Krasilnikovia cinnamomea: one gene and its partner. The protein of the gene in region 1 interacts with the protein of each later gene in a pairwise test. Links are inferred from orthologs where the notes say so. Each region holds a gene or a part of one and is shown in the gene's direction. Other genes may lie near its edges. The genes, in order: EV385_RS04365 and rsfS.

Evidence for each region.
Region 2: the proteins of EV385_RS04365 (region 1) and rsfS interact in binary tests that used the Escherichia coli proteins (3 or more experiments, as listed by UniProt). The link is inferred for Krasilnikovia cinnamomea from one-to-one orthologs.

What each region holds. Positions count from the first base shown.
Region 1 is NZ_SHKY01000001.1:993,981-1,004,265, forward strand. What follows is about bases 3,026-6,025. They hold EV385_RS04365 (ATP-binding protein), read left to right. Parts: upstream 3,026-3,994; coding sequence 3,995-5,056; downstream 5,057-6,025. Other genes in these bases: EV385_RS04360 (SWIM zinc finger family protein), read left to right, coding at 3,026-3,998; EV385_RS04370 (DUF5682 family protein), read left to right, coding at 5,049-6,025. Outside these bases: EV385_RS04350 (MarR family winged helix-turn-helix transcriptional regulator), read right to left, coding at 1-16; EV385_RS04355 (EamA family transporter), read left to right, coding at 110-1,036; more of EV385_RS04360, read left to right, coding at 1,026-3,025; more of EV385_RS04370, read left to right, coding at 6,026-7,271; EV385_RS04375 (VWA domain-containing protein), read left to right, coding at 7,314-8,483; EV385_RS04380 (nitroreductase family deazaflavin-dependent oxidoreductase), read left to right, coding at 8,536-8,976; EV385_RS04385 (DUF5925 domain-containing protein), read left to right, coding at 9,080-10,255; EV385_RS04390 (multicopper oxidase family protein), read right to left, coding at 10,263-10,285.
Region 2 is NZ_SHKY01000001.1:4,823,450-4,833,655, forward strand. Bases 1-2,921 are described here. They hold rsfS (ribosome silencing factor), read left to right. Parts: upstream 1-1,222; coding sequence 1,223-1,621; downstream 1,622-2,921. Other genes in these bases: pepN (aminopeptidase N), read left to right, coding at 1-433; nadD (nicotinate-nucleotide adenylyltransferase), read left to right, coding at 493-1,104; EV385_RS22075 (histidine phosphatase family protein), read left to right, coding at 1,618-2,250; EV385_RS22080 (DegV family protein), read left to right, coding at 2,318-2,921. Outside these bases: more of EV385_RS22080, read left to right, coding at 2,922-3,166; EV385_RS22085 (putative protein N(5)-glutamine methyltransferase), read right to left, coding at 3,335-4,144; EV385_RS22090 (hypothetical protein), read right to left, coding at 4,249-4,629; EV385_RS22095 (ComEA family DNA-binding protein), read left to right, coding at 4,739-5,653; EV385_RS22100 (ComEC/Rec2 family competence protein), read left to right, coding at 5,650-8,292; holA (DNA polymerase III subunit delta), read left to right, coding at 8,673-9,659. UniProt on the Escherichia coli protein: Functions as a ribosomal silencing factor. Interacts with ribosomal protein uL14 (rplN), blocking formation of intersubunit bridge B8.

The sequences.
Region 1 (10,285 bases):
CGCGGGGATGACCCATGTCTCCATTCTCTCGACGTCGAGCTTCTTGACAAGGAGAAGAACGCGAGAGAGTCTCTTCATGTCGAGATACTTTACGTCGAGGGAGTTGGTCGTGCGGCGGATCGTTCTGATCACCGCCCTGACCCCGGTCGTCTGGGGCACCACGTACGCGGTCACCACCGAGTTCCTCCCTCCGGACCGACCGCTGCTGGCCGCCACGCTGCGCGCCCTGCCCGCCGGGCTCCTCCTGCTCGCCATGACCCGCCGGCTGCCCCGGGGCGACTGGTGGTGGCGCTCCGCGGTACTCGGCGCCCTGAACATCGGGATCTTCTTCGCGCTGCTGTTCGCCAGCGCGTACCGGCTGCCCGGCGGCATGGCCGCGGTGCTCGGCGCCGCCCAGCCGCTGGTCGTGGCGGGCCTGTCCGTGCTGATGCTCAGCGAGCGCGTCGCCCTGCGTACGGTGCTCGCCGGTTTGGCGGGTGTGGTGGGGGTGGCCATGGCCGTGCTCACGGCCTCGGCCCGGCTCGACCCGATCGGGGTCCTCGCCGGGCTGGGCGGCGCGGTGTCGATGGGGCTGGGCCTGGTGCTGACCAAGCGCTGGGGCCGCCCGGACGCGTCCCTGCTCACGGCGACCGGCTGGCAGCTGGCCGCCGGTGGACTGATGCTGGTGCCGATCACCCTGGCCGTCGAGGGACTGCCGGGCTCGCTCACCGGCGGCAACCTCGCCGGGTACGCCTACCTGTCGGTGGTCGGCACGGCCCTGGCGTACACGGTGTGGTTCCGGGGCCTGGAGCGCCTGCCCACCGCGCAGGTCTCGCTGCTCGCGCTGCTCTCCCCGGTGGTCGCGACCGTGGTGGGCTGGGCGGTGCTCGGGCAACGGCTCACCGCCGCGCAGCTGGTGGGCATGGTGGTGGCGTTCGGCGCCGTACTGGTCGGGTCGCGGGCGCCACGCCGTTCCCGCAGCGAACCGGTGACGGAGGCCCCCGTGACGGTCGAAAGCGTCGTACCGCGCGCCTACAGTGCGGCGTGTGCCCGTTGAACGATGGACGACCGCCGAGCCGGACGGCACCGCCGACCTAGGTGGTGCGGCCCAGCCGCCGGACGTGCCTCGGTGGAACGACGCGCGGGTCGCCGCGCTGGCCCCCGACGCAGGCTCGTTGCGGGCCGCCCGCGCGGTGAGCGGTGCCGGCCACTGGGCGGCCACCGGCCTGCTCGGCGAGATCCTCTGGGGACTGTGCCGGGGCAGCGGCAGCAGCCCCTATCAGGTCTGCGTGGACCTGGCCGGTCCCGCGTACCGGTGTTCCTGCCCGAGCCGCAAGATCCCCTGCAAGCACGCGCTGGGTCTGCTGCTGCGCTGGGTGGACGGTCCCGACCTGCCGACGGAGCCGGCGCCGGCGTTCGCGGCCGAGTGGCAGGCGGCGCGGGCCGCCCGGGCCGCCCGGGCCGCCACACCGCCCGGCGGCGCCCCGGCCGACCCCGCCGGGGCACACCAGCGGGCCCGGCAACGCGCGGAACGCGTGGCGGCCGGGATGACCGAGCTGCGCCGCTGGCTCGACGACCAGGTGCAGCAGGGTCTGGCCGCGGCGGAGCAGGCGGGTCACCGGCCGTACGAGACGATGGCCGCCCGGCTGGTCGACGCGCAGGCACCCGCGGCCGCCACCGCCGTCCGGCGCCTCGGCGGCCTGGTCGGCGTCGGTCCACTGTGGGCTGACCGGCTGCTCGGGGAGCTGGGTCTGCTGCGCCTGCTGGTGGCCGGGCACGAGCGGCTCGACGAGCTGCCGCCCGGCCTGGCCGCCACGGTCCGGGCGCGCATCGGCTTCCCGGTGGCCACCGACGACGTGCTCTCCGGTCCCCGGGTCACCGACCGCTGGCAGGTGCTCGGCCAGGTGGAGACCGACGACGGCGCGCTGACCACCCGGCGGACGTGGCTGCGCGGCGCCGACAGTGGACGGTTCGCCCTCGTGCTGGCGTTCGCGGCGGCCGGCCAGTCGCTCAACCCCGACTTCGCGCCCGGCACCGAGCTGCGCGCCGACCTGTGCTTCTATCCCGGCACGACACCGCTGCGCGCCCTGGTCGCCGAGCGGCACAGCGCCGCGGTGGCCTACGCCGCGCCAGCCGGTGCGCTGCCCGCCCGGGCCGCCCTGGCCGGATGGGCGGCCGCGCTGGCGTCCGATCCGTGGCGTCATGACGCGCCGGTGCTGCTGGCCGGTGTGACACCGACCGGGACGGGCTGGGTGGTCGACACCACCGGCGAGGCGCTGCCGCTGGCACCCGGCCACCACGAGCCGTGGTGGCTGCTGGCGGCGGCGGGCGGCGCACCGGCCACCCTGGCCGCCGAGTGGAGCCCGGCCGGGCTGCGACCCCTCGCCGCCTGGGTCGGCGGGCGGCACATTCCGGCCCCCGCTCCCCTGTTCGACTCCCGCGGCCCCGATCTGCCGCCCGAGCTACCGTCCGACCTGCTCGCGGCGGCGCTGCTGGGTACGGCCCGCCGCCCGTGGACACAGCCCGGCGCACGCCTCGCCGGGCGCACGCTCGCCGGGCCCACTCCACCAGCATCCGCCTCGTCCGGATCTGCGCCGTCAGCGCCGGCGTCGTTGTTGGACGCCGCCGCCACCGCGCTGGCCTACGGGCGGGCGGGCACCACCCCGGCCACCGGTCACCGGCCAGTGGCGGCCGCTCCCCCGGAGCAGGCCGCACCGCTGCCCACGGCGGCCGCGGACCGCCTGCTGCGGCTCGTCGACGGCGACGCTCCCGGCGGCGCCCAGGCGGTGCAGGAGCTGCTGGCCCAGTGGCTGGCGGCGGCGGCGCGGCGCGGCGGGCACGTACCACCGCAGGCCCTGCCCGCGCTGCTGGAGGCCGGGCGGCGCAACGCCACCCTGCGGCCCGCCCTGGGGATGGTCGCGGGGCGGCGCGGCGGCTGGCTCGCCGCGCAGCGGGCGGACTGGCGGTGGCTGCTCGACGAGGCACCCGGCGCCGCCGCCGCCGAACCGGAGGTGTGGCGGACCGGGTCGCCCGGCGAACGGCTGGCGTACCTGGCCCGGATGCGGGCCGACGACCCGGACGCGGCGCGGGACCAGCTGGTGGCCGGCTGGGACACCGAGGCACCCGAGGAACGCGCCCGGTTCGTGGCCGCGCTGTCCGCCGGTCTGTCGGCGGCCGACGAGGCGTTCCTCGAACGGGTGCTCGACGATCCCCGCCGGGAGGTTCGCGAGGCCGCGCTGGAGTTGCTGCGCCGGCTGCCCGCCTCCGGGCTGAGCCGGCGGATGGCGCGGCGGGCACACGCCGCCGTCCGGCTGGAGCGGACACGCGGCGGTGAGCGGCTCGTGGTCGACCCCCCGCAGACCCTGGACCCGGCGCTGCGCCGCGACGGCGTGGGCGCCACCCCGGCCCGGGGCATGGGCATCGGGGCCTGGCTCCTGGAAGAGGTCGTGGCCGGGACCCCGCTCGACACGTGGACCACCGCCCTGCACCGTGACCCGGCGGCCGTCGTGGAGCTCGGCCGGGGACACGACTGGGCGACCCCGCTGCTGCACGGCTGGGCGAAAGCGGCGATCGCCCAGCGCGACCCGGCGTGGGCGGCCGCGCTGCTGGCCGCCGACTCCCGGCGCGGCGCCGCGGGCCTGCGCGAGGCGGTGCGCTGGGATCTGCACCTCATCCTGCCGCCCGCCGAGCTGGGCCGCCTCGCCGCCGACGCGCTGCGCCGGGAGGACCACGTCGCGCACCGGCTGCTGGCCGTCCACCCGGGACGGTGGCCCGACGAGCTGGCCGTGGCGGTGATCGAGACGATCGCGCACCGTGCCCGTACCGACCGGCACAGCTGGCAGCTCGGGGAGCTGTGCCGGGCCGCCGCCATGGCCATGCCGACCGGGTACGCCGGGGCCGTGGCCCGGCTCGCCGCCGAACTGGACGCCGAACCCGCCGACCCGTCCCGGGTCCGCCCGGTCGCCGAGCTGGCCCGGACCCTCACCTTCCGCCACGAGATGCTTCAGGAGTTGCAGTGACCGTTCTGCGCCCGCACGCCGAGGACCAGTACGCCGAGGAGCTGGCCCTGCTGGCCGCCGCCGACGACCGGCCCCGCCCGCCCGGCTGGCGGCTGTCCCCCCAGGCCGTGGTCACCTACCTGCTCGGCGACGGGGCGAAGGTGTCCCCCAAGTACGTGGGCCCGCGCCGGCTCATCGAGGTGGCGGTGTCCACGCTGGCCACCGACCGGGCGCTGCTGCTGCTCGGCGTGCCCGGCACCGCCAAGACGTGGGTGTCCGAACACCTGGCCGCCGCGGTCTCCGGCAACTCGACGCTGCTCGTGCAGGGCACGGCCGGCACGCCCGAGGAGGCCATCCGGTACGGCTGGAACTACGCCCGCCTGCTGGCCGACGGCCCCACGGAGGCCGCGCTGGTGCCCAGCCCGGTGATGCGGGCGATGCAACGCGGCGCGATCGCCCGGGTGGAGGAGCTGACCCGGGTCCCCTCCGACGTGCAGGACGCGCTGATCACCGTACTGTCGGAGAAGTCGCTGCCCGTGCCCGAGCTGAACACCGAGGTGCAGGCGCAGCGCGGGTTCAACCTCATCGCCACCGCCAACGACCGTGACCGGGGCGTCAACGAGCTCTCCAGCGCGCTGCGCCGCCGGTTCAACACGGTGGTGCTGCCCGTCCCGGCGTCCGCGGACGACGAGGTCGAGATCGTGGCCCGCCGGGTGGCCCAGCTGGGCCGGGCGCTGGAGTTGCCCGAGGTGCCGGCCGCGCTGGACGAGATCCGGCGGGTGGTCACCGTGTTCCGGGAGCTGCGCGGCGGGCTCACCGAGGACGGCCGGACGAAGCTCAAGTCCCCCACCGGCACGCTGTCGCCCGCCGAGGCGATCTCGGTGGTGACCAACGGCTTGGCGCTGGCGGCCCACTTCGGCGACGGGCGGCTGCGGGCCGCCGACGTCGCCGCCGGCATCGTCGGCGCGGTCGTCAAGGACCCGGTCTCCGACCGCGTGGTGTGGCGCGAGTACCTCGAGACCGTCGTGCGGGAACGCCCCGACTGGAGCGACTTCTACCGCGCCGCCCGCGATGCCTGAACGGTTGTACGGCATCCGCCATCACGGTCCCGGCTCGGCCCGCGCGCTGGTGCAGGAGCTGGACCGCCAGCGCCCGGACATCGTGCTGATCGAGGGCCCGCCCGAGGCGGACGAGCTGGTGCGCTGGGTCGCCGACGAGCAGCTGGCGCCGCCCGTGGCGCTGCTCGGGTACGCCGTCGACGACCCGCGCCGGGCCGCGTTCTGGCCGTTCGCCGTGTTCTCACCGGAGTGGCAGGCGATGCGCTGGGCGGTGACGCACGGTGTGCCGGTGCGCTTCTTCGACCTGCCGTACGCGTACCACGCGGCCGGTGGCCTGGCGGACGCGCCCGAGGGGCCGGGGGTGCGGGGCCGGTCCCGCCCGGCCGACCCGATCGGGGAGCTGGCCGCCGCGGCCGGGTACGACGACCCGGAACGCTGGTGGGAGGACGTGGTCGAACACCGGGGCATGCCCGCGTTCGCGGCGATCGCCGAGGCCATGACCGCCCTGCGCGAGTCCACCGTGGACGATCCCGAGGATCTGGTCCGTGAGGCGTATATGCGCACCGTGCTGCGGGAGGTGCGCCGTACCCGGGAGAATTTGGCCGTGGTGTGCGGCGCCTGGCACGTACCGGCGCTGGCCCGCCGGATCCCGGCCAAGGACGACGCGGCGCTGCTCAAGGGCCGCCGCAAGACGAAGGTCGCGTGCACCTGGGTGCCCTGGACGTACGGGCGGCTGGCCACGGCGTCCGGCTACGGCGCCGGGGTGCGCTCCCCCGGCTGGTACCACCACCTGTTCGCCACGGCGGAGGAGGTCGTGCCCCGCTGGCTGGTGGAGGCCGCCGGGGTGCTGCGGGCCGAAGGGGTGCCCACCTCGTCGGCGCACGTCATCGAGGCGACCCGGCTGGCCGAGGCGCTGGCCACGCTGCGCGGGCGGCCGCTGGCCGGGCTGGCCGAGGTGACCGAGGCGGCCGAGGCCGTGATGTGCGACGGTGAGCCGCTGCGGACCGAGCTGATCGGCCGCCGGCTCATCGTCGGCGAGCGGCTCGGCGGGGTCCCGGAGGCGATGCCGGCCGTGCCGCTGGCCCGCGATCTGGCGGCGCAGCAGCGGTCCGTACGCCTGAAGCCGGAGCCCGCCGAGCGGGTGCTGGAGCTGGACCTGCGCCGCGACATCGACCTGCGGCGCAGCCGGCTGCTGCACCGGCTGCGCCGGATCGGCGTGCCGTGGGGCGAGCCGGAGGCGGGCCGGCGCGGCACGGGCACGTTCCGGGAGGCGTGGCGGCTGCGGTGGCAGCCGGAGTTCGCGGTCCGGCTCGTGGAGTACAGCATGTACGGCACGACGGTGAGCGCCGCGGCCACCGCGCGGGTCACCGACGCCGCCGGTGCGGCCGCCTCGCTGGCGGAGGTGACCGCGCTGGTGGAGGCATGCCTGCTGGCGGATCTCGGCGAGGCGTATCCGCCGGTGCTGTCGGCGTTGGACGCCCACGCGGCCGCGGACGCCGACGTCGGTCACCTGATGGCCGCCCTCCCGGCCCTGGCCCGCACCCTGCGGTACGGCGACGTCCGCCGCACCGACGTGGCCGGGCTCGCCGCCGTGACCACCAGCCTGTTCGACCGGGTCTGCGCGGGCCTGCCCGCGGCGGCCGGCGCGGTGGCCGACTCCGCGGCGCGGGAGCTGCGCGGGCACCTGGACGGCGTGCATGCCGCGGTGGCGCTGCTCGACGACGCGCCCCTGCGGCAACGGTGGTTCGCCACGCTGGCCACCGTGGCCGCCCGCGCCGACCTGCACGGGCTGCTGGCGGGCCGGATCACCCGGCTGCTGCACGACGCCGGACTCCTCGACGAGGCCGAGGTGCGCCGGCGGCTGCGGCTGCCGCTGACCGTCGGGACGCCCCCGGCGCACGGGGCCGCCTGGGTCGAGGGTTTCCTGGCCGGCGGCGGGTTGCTGCTGGTGCACGACGAGGCGCTGCTGCGTCTGCTGGACGCGTGGCTGGCCGACATCCCGGCCGACGCGTTCGACGAGGTGCTGCCGCTGCTGCGCCGCACGTTCGGCGGGTTCGCGGCGGGTGAGCGGCGGGCCATCGGCGAACGGGTGGCCGGCGCTTCGGCGTCCGGCGCAAGCACCGGCACCGCGATGGGGCCGCTCGACCACGACCGGGCGGCGATCCTACTGCCGACCCTCAGCGCCCTGCTGGGCCACGAGATCCAGGCGCGGGAGACATCAGATGAACGACTCTGAACGCCGTGCCCGGCCCCGAGTTCCACGCGCCGGAGGTGCCCGATGACCGATCCTGACCACCGGGAGCGACTGCGCCGCTGGCGGCTCGTGCTCGGCGGCCCGGCCGAGGACTCCCTCGGCGCCGCCACCGGCCGCGACGGCGCCATGGACGCCGCGCTGGCCGCGCTGTACGACGCCCCCGAGGACGGCGACGGTGACCGGCGCGCGGGCCGCGCGGGCGGGCTCGGCGGTTCCGCCCCCCGCGTCGCGCGCTGGCTCGGCGACATCCGGGAGTACTTCCCCAGCACGGTGGTGCAGGTCATGCAGGCCGACGCGATCGAGCGGCTGGAGCTGACCCGGCTGCTGCTGGAGCCGGAGATGCTGGCGGCGGTGGAGCCCGACGTGCACCTCGTGGGCACCCTGCTGTCGCTCAACCGGGTCATGCCCGCCGAGGCCAAGCAGGCGGCCCGGCGGGTGGTCCGCACGGTCGTCGACGACCTGGAGCGGCGCCTCGCCCAGCGCACCCGCGCGGCGGTCGCGGGCGCGCTGAACCGGGCGGCCCGGATCCGCCGTCCCCGGCACGCCGACATCGACTGGGACCGTACGATCCGCGCGAATCTGCGGCACTACCAGGTGGCACATCGGACGGTGATCCCGCAGCGGCTGATCGGCTACGGCCGCCGCGCCTCGGCGGTGCACCGCGACGTCGTGCTCTGCGTCGACCAGTCCGGCTCGATGGCCTCCTCGGTGGTCTTCGCGGGGGTGTTCGCGGCCGTGCTCGCCTCGGTGCGGTCCCTGCGGACCTCGCTGGTGGTCTTCGACACCGCGGTGGTCGACCTGACGGAGCAGCTCAGCGATCCGGTCGAGGTGCTGTTCGGCACCCAACTGGGCGGTGGCACGGACATCAACCGGGCGCTGGCGTACACCCGGCAACTCGTCACGCGGCCCCGGGACACCATCGTGGTGCTGGTCAGCGACCTGTACGAGGGCGGCTCCCGGGAACAGATGCTGCGCCGGGTGGCGGAGTTGACCACCGCCGGGGTGCAGGTGGTGGCGCTGCTGGCGCTCTCGGACGAGGGGGCTCCGGCGTACGACCACGAGAACGCGGCGGCGCTCGCGGCGCTCGGGGTCCCCGCGTTCGCCTGCACGCCGGACGCGTTCCCGGAGCTGATGGCGGCGGCGATCGAGCGGCGCGACCTCGTGGCGTTCGCCCAACGCCACACTATGGGCTAAATCAGTGTCTACTGTGCATGCGATGTCGAACCGACCGGCAGAGGGGATCACCATGCCATTGACCGGAGAGTACGAACCCAGCCCTACGGACTGGGCCCGCAAACAGGCCGAGTCGTACGAGGAGACCGGCGGCGCCGAGGCCGGCACCCTCCGGGGCCTGCCCGTCGTGGTGCTGACCTCGGTGGGGGCCAGGACCGGCAAGCTGCGCAAGACCCCGCTCATGCGGGTGGAGCACGACGGCCGGTACGCGGTGGTCGGCTCGCTGGGCGGCGCCCCGAAGCACCCGGTGTGGGTGTACAACGTGCGCAAGCACCCGCGGGTGGAGTTGCAGGACGGCGCCGACCGGCGCGACTATCTCGCACACGAGACCGAAGGCGCGGAGCGCGACCAGTGGTGGGAACGGGCGGTCGCCGCGTTCCCCGACTACGCGGATTACCAGCGCAAGACCGAGCGGGTCATCCCGGTGTTCGTGCTCACTCCCGCCACGGACTGACCGGCGGGAGGCGCCCGGCGCCGGGTGCCCGTCTGCTCCGCCGTGGTCAGAGACCTGCGAAAACGGGATGCCGCTTCGGCCATCCTGGTCGATCATGGAAGGCATGCGTGCCCCCCACCAGACCGTCGACCGGCCAGGCGGCCGCGCCGTGGAACAGGCGGTCAACCCGTCCGCGTCCACCGGCGCCGCCGCCCGGTCGCGCGCGCCCGGCGCGGTGCCGGTGTCCGGCAGCCTCGACGACGCCGACCGGCTGGTGGACGTGGTGGACCTGCTGGCCCTCGACGCGTTCACGACCGGGCGGGAGCCGTTCGGCCGGACCAGCACGCTGGAGAACGTCCGGGCGGATGCCCCGCTCAGCACCGACGACGCCCGCGTCGTGCGGGACGCGGGCGAGGAGGACATCCACGGCCGCCTCGCCGTGGGTGACGGGTGGACCCTGCACGTGATCCGGTGGCCGCAGAGCCGGCGCGCCCGGGTGACCGTCACCGCGACCACCGCGGAACTGGCCGAGCGCGTGCTGGCGAGCGTGACCGAGGGCGCGGTGGAGCCGCCCGCGCCCGCGGCCGACACCGTACCGATCGGCTTCTGGCATTTCGGCCAGCACGGGCCGCGCCGGGTGCCGCGCGAGATCGACGCGGCCGGGTGGCAGCGGATCCGACACAACTACGCGAGCCCGGTGGCCCGCACCCTCGAGCAGCTCATGGCCCTGGACGGCACGTCGATCAACGGCCGCCTGCTGCTCCTGCACGGGGAACCGGGCACGGGTAAGACCACGGCCCTGCGGGCGCTGGCCCAGCAGTGGCGTTCCTGGTGCCAGGTGGACTGTGTGCTGGATCCGGAGCGGCTGTTCAGCGATCCCGCGTATCTGATGAGTGTCGCGTTGGGCGGCGGGGACGACGACGAGCCGCGCTGGCGGCTGCTGATGCTGGAGGACTGCGACGAGCTGATCAGCGGCCAGGCCAAGGCGAACGCCGGGCAGTCGCTGTCGCGGCTGCTCAACCTGACCGACGGGCTGCTCGGCCAGGGCCGCCACGCACTCATCGCGATCACCACGAACGAGGACCTGGCGTCGCTGCATCCGGCCGTCGTGCGTCCGGGCCGCTGCCTGGCCAGCATCGAGGTCGGCCGGTTGCCGTACGCCGAGGCGGTCACCTGGCTGGGCCGCCCGACGGGCATCGGCCCGGACGGCGCCACCCTGGCCGAACTGTACGCGCTGCGCGCCGACGCCCGGCCCTTCACGGTCACCGCGGCACCGCCCGCGACCGGCCTCTACCTCTGAGTCAGCCCTACTCGGGCTGGTTGCCGGCCG
Region 2 (10,206 bases), 3.8 Mb from region 1 along the record:
TCCCGACGACATCGAGGCCGAGCTGGCGGGCGACCGCAGCGCGACCGGCGAGCAGTGGGCCGCGCGCTGCCACGCCGCCCGGCCGGACCCTGCCGCCAAGGCGCGCGCCTGGGCCACCCTGATCGGCGACACCTCGGTGTCGAACCGGCTGCTCGAGTCCGCCGCGGCCGGGTTCTGGCAGCCCGAGCAGCTCGAGCTGACCGACGGCTACGTCGAGCGTTACTTCGCCGAGATGCCGGAGATGGCCCGGGTGCGGCCCAACCAGGTGGCGGAGCGGGTGGCGATCGCCGCGTACCCCACGGTGGTGGTCGAGCCGCGGACCCGGGAGCTCGCCGCCCGGCTGCTGGCCGCCGCCGACCTGCCCGCACTGCTGCGCCGGGCGGTCGTGGACTGCGACGATGACGTACGGCGGGCTTTGGCCGCCCGGCGCTGACCCGGGCCGATCCCCGGGACCGGGGGCGGCGCCGCCCCCGGTTGATCTACCATGCCCGGATGTCCAACAGGCGGCGGGTCGGGATCATGGGCGGGACGTTCGACCCCATCCATCATGGGCATCTGGTGGCCGCCAGCGAAGTGGCCGACCTCTTCGATCTGGAGGAGGTCGTCTTCGTACCCACGGGGCAGCCGTACCAGAAGGGTGGGGCCGTCAGCGACGTCGAGGACCGGTACCTGATGACGGTCATCGCGACCGCCTCCAACCCCCGGTTCCACGTGAGCCGGGCCGACATCGACCGCACGGGGCCCACCTACACGGTCGACACGCTGCGTGACCTCGCCGCCGTGTACGGCCCCGACACGGAGTTGTTCTTCATCACCGGGGCGGACGCGCTGGCCCGCATCCTGTCATGGAAGGACGCGCTGGAGATGCTCTCGCTGGCGCACTTCGTCGGGGTGACCCGGCCGGGCTTCGAGCTGTCCGATGCCCACCTGCCGGCGGACACGGTGACCCTGGTCGAGGTGCCGGCGATGGCGATCTCGTCGAGCGACTGCCGGAACCGGGTCGGTTCGGGCAAACCGGTCTGGTATCTGGTGCCGGACGGGGTGGTGCAGTACATCGCCAAGCGACGGCTGTATCGCCCGGCTGGCGATGTCGGACGGGTGTGAGAGGCTTGTATCCCGGGAACGCTGGAGTAGGTGTTCCCCGATCTGGCAGTTGTGGGCCGTAACAGCAGTTGTGGGCCGTAACAGTTGTGGGCCGTAAAGGTCTGACGAAGGGAGCCTCTTGCCCGTCACCGACCGCGCTCGTGAGTTGGCGCTGGCTGCCGCGCAGGCCGCCGCCGACAAGAAGGCGCAGGACATCGTCCTCATCGACGTCGCCGACCAGCTCTACATCACCGATGCCTTCGTCATCGCGTCGGCGTCGAACGAGCGGCAGGTGATCGCCATCGTCGACGCCGTCGAGGAGGCGCTGCTGAACCTGCCGGAGAAGGCGAAGCCGGTCCGCCGGGAGGGCGAGCGGCAGGGCCGCTGGGTGCTGCTGGACTACGTCGACATCGTGATCCACATCCAGCACACCGAGGAACGCGAGTTCTACTCCCTCGACCGGCTGTGGAAGGACTGCCCGACGATCCCGTTCGTCGACCGGGACATGGTGCAGGCCGACTCCTCCGGCGCGGCGTGACCCGCCTCATCGTCTGGCGGCACGGCAACACGGACTGGAACGCCGAGCGCCGCGTCCAGGGCCAGACCGACGTGCCCCTCAACGACCTCGGGCAGCAGCAGGCCGTGGACGCCGCCGAGCTGCTGGCCCGGCTGGGGCCCGCCGCCATCGTCTCCAGCGATCTGCGCCGCGCCGCCGACACCGCGTCCGCGCTGGCGGCCCTCACCGGTCTCGCCGTGCACTCCGACCCCCGGCTGCGCGAACGCTACTTCGGCCCCTGGCAGGGCCTCACCATGGCCGAGGTGGCGCAGACCCGGCCGGCGGAGCACGCCCGCTGGACCGCCGGTGAGCCCGTCATCGGCGAGGACATCGAGACCCTCGACGACCTCGGCAAACGCGTCGCCGACGGGCTGCAGGCGGCCGCCGAGAAGGTGCCGCACGGCGCCACCGTGGTGGTCGCCACGCACGGCGCCGCCGCCCGGCAGGGCATCGGACACCTCCTCGGCTGGCCCGCCGAGCAGCTGCGCACCCTGCGGGCGCTGCAGAACTGCCACTGGGTGGAGCTGACCCACGACCCCGAGCGCGGCTGGCAGATCGGGGCGTACAACGTCGGCCCGTTCACCCAGCGGCCAGTCCCGCCGCCGGTCTGAGCCCCGGCCGCCCGCCACGACACGCCGGTACCGCACGAACGGGTGGCCGATCGGCTACCGTGCCCGCATGCCCGTCGCGGTCGTGACCGACTCCACGGCGTACCTGCCCGCGGAGCTGAGCGGCACGTACGACCTCACCGTCGTCCCCCTCACCGTCGTCGTGAACGGACACGCGGGGCGGGAAGGGCTGGAGATCGCACCGGACGACGTGGCCCGGGCGCTCAATGCCCGGCGCGTCGCGGTCAGCACCTCCCGGCCCGCGCCCGAGCAGTTCCTCGCCACGTACCGGGAGCTGCTGGAGTCCGGCGCCGACGGCATCGTCTCCGTGCACCTGTCCGCCAAACTGTCCGGCACGTACGACGCCGCCCGCCTGGCCGCCGCCGAGATCGGCCCGCAGATCGAGGTCGTGGACAGCGGCACCACCGGGATGGGGCTGGGCTTCGCGGCGCTGGCCGCCGCGGCCGAGGCCGGCCACGGCCGTCCGCTGACCGAGGTACGGCAGGCCGCGGTCACCCACGCCGACCACGTCGCCATCCTGTTCTACGTCGACACCCTCGAATTCCTGCGCCGGGGCGGCCGGATCGGCGCGGCGTCCGCGCTGCTGGGCACGGCACTGTCGGTCAAGCCCATCCTGCACGTCGTGGACGGGACGATCGTGGTGCGCGACAAGGTCCGTACGGCCGGGCGGGCCCTGGCCCGCCTCGTCGATCTGGCTGTGGAAGCCTCCGGCGCGGGTGACGTGGACATCGCCGTGCACCACCTCGGGGCACCGGAGCGGGCGGCCGCTCTGGCCGACGCGGTGTCGGTGCGCCTGGGCGACCGGCTGCAGGACTGCTACGTCACGGAGATCGGCGCGGTGGTCGCGGCGCACGTGGGGCCCGGGGTGGCCGGGGTGGTCGTACACCGCCGTCCGTGACGCTCCCGCCCTGGCGTTGCGCTCCCGCCCTGGCGTTGCGCTCCCGCCCTGGCGTTGCGCTCCCGCCCTGGCGTTGCGCTCCCGCCCTGGCGTTGCGCTCCCGCCCCGGCGTTGCGCCTTCGCCGGGGCGGCCCTGCGCATTGTCAGGGTGGCCCGGAATCGCTTTTGTCAGGGGCGGCCCTCGATGGCGGTGGCCTCCAGATCCGGGTCGTGGTGCACGGCCGGGCGCAGTCCGGCCGCCAGCAGCGCGGCCGACGCCGCCTCCGCCTGGGCCTCGGTGATCTCGGAGAACACGACGCCGTCCGGGGCCAGCCACGCGGGCGCCCCGGCCACCACCGCGCGGAACACGTCCAGCCCGTCGGCGCCGCCGTCCAATGCGGTGCGCGGCTCGTACAGCCGCGCCTCCGCCGGAAGCAGCGGCAGATGCGGCGTCGCCACGTACGGGACGTTGGCGATCAGAACGTCGATCCGGCCGCTCAGGCCGGCGGGGAGGGCGTCGAACAGATCGCCCGCGAAGACCCGGGTGCCGTCGGCGCCGAGGTTGTCCCGGGCGCAGGCCACCGCGACCGGATCGACATCGGCCGCGTACAGGTCCGTGCCCGGCACGCGGTGCCGTACCGCGAGTCCGAGCGCGCCGGAGCCGCAGCACAGATCCACGACGACGGCCGGGGTTCCCGGCCCGAGGGGGCCTCTCCGGGCGGCTTGCTCGGCCGCCAGGTGCACCAGCAGGGCGCTGCGGACGCGCGGCACGAAGACACCCGGTCGCAGCCGGACCCGTACGCCGCAGAAGTCGGCGTAGCCCACCACCTGTTCGAGCGGTTCCCCGGAAGCCCGTCGCCGTACCAGGGTTTCGAGGGCCGCCAAGTCATCGGCGCAGGTGCCCAGCGCGGCGGCCTCGTCCTCGGCGAACACGCAGCCCGCCGCGCGCAGTGTGTCGACCGCGTCGGCCAGCACCGACGCGGGGATTCCGGAATTCACGGAACCTTGCCTAGCACACGTCCACGCCGGAAGGCGCCGGGCGTCTGGCCGGTCAGGCCGGTGTCGCGGGCCGTGACGAGCGCCGCCTCCCGCGGGGCACCCGTTCAGCCGTGCGGGGCACGATCTCGGCCGAGGTGGGTGACCGCGGTGGTCGGGTCGGCGCCGGCCACGACGGCGATGCGGGCAGCCAGCTCGGCCTGGCCGTGCCGGTCCGCCGGGCGGGCGAAGCGGGTCCACTCCCGACCCATGGAACCCAGGCGTTCACCCCACTGCTCGATCAGGACCAGGCGCAGGGCCCGGGCGGACTCCCGTGGCTGGTGGGTGGACGCGGCCGGGTCGTCGAGCCGGATCCGGGTCGCTTCGGACAGCGCGCCGGTGGCCTGCCGCCACGATTCGTCGATGCGGGCGGCCACGATCGCGGGATGGAACCGTACGTCGCTGATCCAGGCGGCGAACCGGTTCACCAACTCGATCCGGGTCGGCACGGTCGGCTTGGTGGATTCCTCCGGCGCGGTGCGGCCGAGTTTTCCACAGTGGGCCGTCGTCCACAGGCGCTGATGCCCGGCGCGCCCGGTTGGCCCTACGGTCTGCGGCGTGCGAGACACCTCCGATCCCGGCGACGCGGTGCGGGCCAGACTCCGGGCAGTCCTGCCCGGCGCCGTCCCGGACCCGTCCCGTCCGGGGCTCGTGCGTCCATCGGGCCCGGACGTCACGCCGCCGGATCCTCGGTTCTCGGCGGTGGACCGGATACCGGCGGGCATCGATTCGCGAGCGGCTGAGGCAGCCCGGCAGGCTGGGCAGGGCGCCTTCGGCCCGGATCCGCAGGGGATACGCGGGTCCGCCGCGCTGGCCGCGTTCGACCCTGGTCGGCGCGGTGTGCGGGCGCTGGCCGCCGTCGCGGCGGTCGTGGTGCTCGTGGCCGGAGTCCTCGCCTGGCGGGCACGCCCGCGCGTCGAGCCCGTACCGGCCGCGGTGGGTGTGCCCGCGGTCGCCCCCGCCGGTTCCCCCGGGGCGGGGTCCGGACCGGCGGACGGCGTACCGGCTCCGGCCGTGGCATCCGCCGCACGCTCCGCCGGTGTCGACATCGTCGTCGCCGTCGGCGGGAAGGTCCGCAAGCCCGGTCTCGTCCACCTCCCACCCGGCGCCCGCGTCGCGGACGCCCTGCAGGCCGCCGGAGGTGCCGACCCGGGAGTGGACGTAGCCCTGCTGAATCTCGCCCGCAAGGTCGTCGACGGCGAGCTGATCATGGTCGGCGTGGCCGCCCCGCCTGCCGCCCCGGCGGCGCCCACCGGCCCCGCCGGTGCCGCCGCGCCAGCCGGGCCGGTCAATCTGAACACGGCGACTCTGGCCGACCTCGACTCGCTGCCCGGCGTCGGCCCGGTCCTGGCCCAGCGGATCCTTGACGCCCGGCAGGCCCGGGGCGGGTTCGCGACCGTCAGCGACCTACGCCAGGTCGACGGCATCGGCGAGGCCCGGTACGAGCAGCTCAAGGACCTGGTGACGGTGTGAGTGCCGCACCGCGCGCAGACCCGCCGGGCCCACTGGACCCGCCGCGCCCACCGGACCCGCCGCGCCCACCGGACCTGCGTCTCGCCGGATTCGCGGTGGCGGCGTGGCTGGCCGCCCTGCTGGCCCTGCATTCGTCAGCCACCGCCGGTGCGGTCCAGGCCGCGGCCGCCCTGGTGGCGGCGCTGGTCGTCGCCGTGCTCGACGCCGCCCGCTGCCGGGCCGCGCTGTGCCGCGCCCTGCGTGCCGGTCCGCGCAGGTCGCGGCAGGGCGGGGCAACGACACCCGGCACCATCGGCTCGCCCGCCGACGACTCTCACCGGTGGGCAGGTTCGATCGCGGTGGCCGCCTCGCTGGGCAGGCCCCGGTGGATCGCGGTGGCCGCCTCGCTGGGCGGGGCCCGTTGGAAGGCCGTAGCCGCCTCGCTGGACAGGCTCCGTTGGAAGGCGGTGGCCGCCTCGCTCGGCGGGGCCCGTTGGATCGCGGTAGCCGCCCTGCTGGGCGCCGCCTGCGGTGGGAGTGCCACCGCCGCCCGGGTCGCCGCGCGCGACGCCGGACCGGTGGCCGCCCTGGTCGCCCGCGCCGCGACGGTGGAGGCGGACGTCGTCGTCGCGGACGACCCGCGGGCGCTCACCGGCTCGCCCGGGCGGCCGATCACCTACCTGGTCGCCGTCGACCTCACCGGGATGCGCGCCCGCGACCCGGCGGTCGCGTTGCGGCTCGACGTCCGCGCGCTGGTGCTCGGCAACGACCCCGGGTGGCGCGGGCTGCTCCCGGGTCAGCGCGCCACGGTGACCGGGCGGCTGCTGGCGCCGCGCGGCGGCGATCTGCGCGCGGCCGTCCTGTCCGTGAAGCGAGCGCCCGCGCTGCGCGGGCGTCCACCATGGACGCAACGGGTCGCGGGCGACCTGCGGGCAGGCTTGCAGCGGGCGTGCGCGCCGCTGCCGGGGCCTGTCGGTGGGCTGCTGCCCGGGCTGGTCGTCGGCGACACCAGCCGGCTCGATCCGGCGCTGGCGGAGGACTTCCGTACCACCGGGATGACCCATCTCAACGCTGTCAGCGGTGCGAACGTGGCGATCGTTCTCGGGGTCGTGCTGTTCCTGCTGCGCTGGGTGCGGGCCGGGCCGGTGCTGACCGCCGCGGTGTGCGCGGTCGCGCTGGTCGGATTCGTGCTGCTGGCCCGGCCATCGCCGAGCGTGGTGCGCGCCGCCGCGATGGGCGCGATCGGACTGCTCGGCCTCGCCGCGGGGCGGCCCCGGGCGGCGTTGCCGGCGCTCGGCGCGGGGATCGCGGCGCTGGTCGTCGTCGACCCCGAACTGGCCGGTGACCCCGGGTTCGCGTTGTCGGTGCTGGCCACGGGCGGCCTGTTGCTGCTCGCGCCGCGGTGGCGCGACGCGCTGCGCGGCCGCCGCTGGCCGGTGTGGGCTGCGGAGGCGCTCGCCGTTCCGGCGGCCGCGCAGGTCGCCTGCGGGCCGGTGGTAGCGGGGCTGTCCGGAACGGTCAGCCTGGTGGCGGTGCCCGCCAATCTGCTGGCCGTGCCCGCGATCGCGCCCGCCACCCTGCTCGGTGTGGCTGCGGCGGTGCTGTCACCGGTGTGGCCGTCCGGCGCTGAGTTCGCCGCCTGGATGGGGCAGTGGCCCGCGCGCTGGCTCGTGCTGGTGGCGACCGTCGGCGCCCGGATCCCGGCCGGCGCCGTTCCCTGGCCGGGCGGCGTTTGGGGCGCTGTGCTGCTGGCCGTGGCGACGGTCGCTCTGCTGGTGGCGGTGCGCAGGCCCCTCGTGCGGCGGCTCGTCGCCGTGGTGTCGGTCGGCGCGGTGCTCGGCACCTTGCCCGTACGGCTGCTGGCCGCGGGCTGGCCGCCGCCGGGTTGGCTGGTCGTGGCGTGTGCGGTCGGGCAGGGAGACGCGATCGTCCTGCCCGCCGGCCCCGGACGTGCTGTGGTCGTCGACGCTGGTCCGGAGCCCGTTCCCGTCGACCGGTGCCTGCGGCGGCTGGGCGTGCGTGAGGTGGCGGTGTTCGTGGTGAGTCACTTCCACGCCGACCATGTCGGCGGGCTGGCAGGTGTCTTCCGGGGCCGTACGGTGGCGGCGGTGGTCACCCCGGACTGGCCGGACCCGGCCGGTGGCCGTGCCGCGGTGACCCGCGCGGCCGCCGAGGCCCACGCTCCGGTGCAGCCGGTCACTCCCGGGTGGTCGTACACCGGGGGCGGCCTGCGGCTGACCGTGCTCGGCCCGGTGGCGCCGCTGCGCGGGACGAACTCGGACCCGAACAACAACTCGCTCGTGCTGCGGGCCGAGCTGCACGGGCGTACGGTGCTGCTGCCCGGCGACGCGGAGACCGAGGAACAGGACGCGCTTCTGGCCGGTGCGGATCCGGGTGCCCTGCGGGCCGACGTCCTCAAGGTGGCGCACCACGGCAGCGCGTACCAGGAACCCCGGTTCCTGGACGCCGTAGGTCCGGGCGTGGCGCTGGTGTCCGTCGGGCTCGACAACGACTACGGCCATCCGAACGCGGCGCTGCTGGCCCGGCTGAGTCGCGCGGGTGCCCGGGTGGTGCGTACCGACCTCGAGGGCGACATCGCGGCGGTGGCGACCCCGGCCGGTCTGGCCGTGGCGGTCCGCGGTGTCCTGGACGCGGGTTGAGCCGGGTTCGCGGCGGTGCGCAGGCCCGTGGCGGTTCTCGCCAGCGCCGGACGGCTTCGCGTTGGCGGCGCGCGCCCGTGCACCATCCGCGTCCAGATCACCGGCTGCGCTATCGGGGTGGACCGATCGCGGCAGCGACGCCCCGAGTCCGCGCTGGCGACACGCCCGGCGACGGGCTCCGGAAGGGTTCGACGCCGGGCGATCGGTACCGGATGTGCCCCAGATCACGTCCGCCCCCTCGTGGGCCCGCCGCGCCTGCTCGGCGGTTGGGGCGCTGCCCGCCGTATGCCGGATAGCCGATATGTCTGTTTTCGCGTTGCGGTGTTCGGCGTCTGCGCGCGCCAGTGAGGCAAGCTGACGGCGATGGCCAGCGTGCGACGATGTGGGGCGTGAACGCCGCTGCCCCACCTGTCCCACTCCTGCTCGTTCTCGGCGACGAGGAGCTGCTGGCCGCCCGCGCGGTCACGGCGGCCGTCGACGCGGCCCGGGCCGCCGACCCGGGCGCGGACGTCCGCGAGTACGAGGCCTCCGCGCTCACCGCGGGCGAGGTCGCCGAGATGGTCAGCCCCTCACTGTTCGGCGGCCGCCGGGTGCTGGTCGTCCGCGGCGGACAGGACGCCCGCAAGGACCTCGTGACCGCGCTGCTGGCGTACGCGAAGAACCCGGAGCCGGACGTCACCCTGATCGTCGCCCACCTCGGCGCCGCCAAGGGCAAGGCGTTCGCCGACGGCCTGCGCGCCGCCGGGGCGACCGTGGTGACCGCCGCCAAGCTCAAGGGCGACCGCGAGCGGATCGCCTTCGTACGCGACGAATTCCGCCGCAACGGCGGCCGGTGCGACGAGGCGTCCGCGGCCGCGCTGCTGGCCGCGGTCGGCAATGACCTGCGCGAGATCGCCGCCGCGTGTTCCCAGCTGCTGGCCGACACCGACGGCCGGATCACGGAGGCCGTGGTCGCCCGGTACTACCGGGGCCGGGCGGAGGTCAGCGGCTTCACGGTCGCCGACGCCGCGATGGTCGGGGACGTGCCCGCGGCGCTGGAGGCGCTGCGCTGGGCCCTGCACGTAGGCGTCGATCCGGTGCCGATCGCGGACGCGTTGGCGGACGGGGTCCGGACCGTGGCGCGGGTGGCGTCGGCCGGGCGGGGCAACCCCTACCAGCTGGCTAGCACGTTGGGGATGCCGGCCTGGAAGATCCAGAAGGCGCAGGAACGCAGCCGGGGCTGGACCCCCGAAGGGCTCGTCGACGCGATGCGGGCGGCGGCCGACTGCAACGCCGCGGTCAAGGGCGGGGCGGAGGACCGCGGGTACGCCCTGGAGCAGGCCGTGGTCGCCGTGGCGGCCGCCCGCGGATCGGGGAGCGGCCGATGACCCGCACGATCCGGTCGCGCCGGGCCCCGGCGCGCCAACAGGCCCCGCTGTACGCGCGCCTGCTCCGGCTCGAGCACCTCGCCCCCAGCGGGTTCCTGTGCTTCGTGTTCCTCGAAGGCTCGGTGGCGCTGGCCATCCTGCTCGCGCTGGCCGAGCTGGTGAGCTGGTGGGGTGTGCTCGTCCTGCCCGTGACAGTGGCGGCGATGGTGAAGCTCAACGACCTGATCGCGGGCGCGGTGAGCCGTGCCGCGACGGCCCCCGATCCGCTCGGCGGCCCGCGTTCGGCCCGGGGCGAGAGGCGGACCGGGCCCACACTGCGCTCGGCGGTCGCCCCGCCGCCTGCCGACGGCCCGATGATCTGGACGCCCCCGCACGCGGAACTGCCCGCGTTCGACGAGGGCGGCTCGATATTCGACGACCCGGAGCCCGCGTACCGGGAGGCGGGGCTCGGGTTCGAGGAGGCCCGGCAGGAGTACGGGTACGAGGATCACGAGCCCGCGGCGGCGGACGCCGGCGCCGGCTACGAATCCGCCGAGCCCGAGTACGA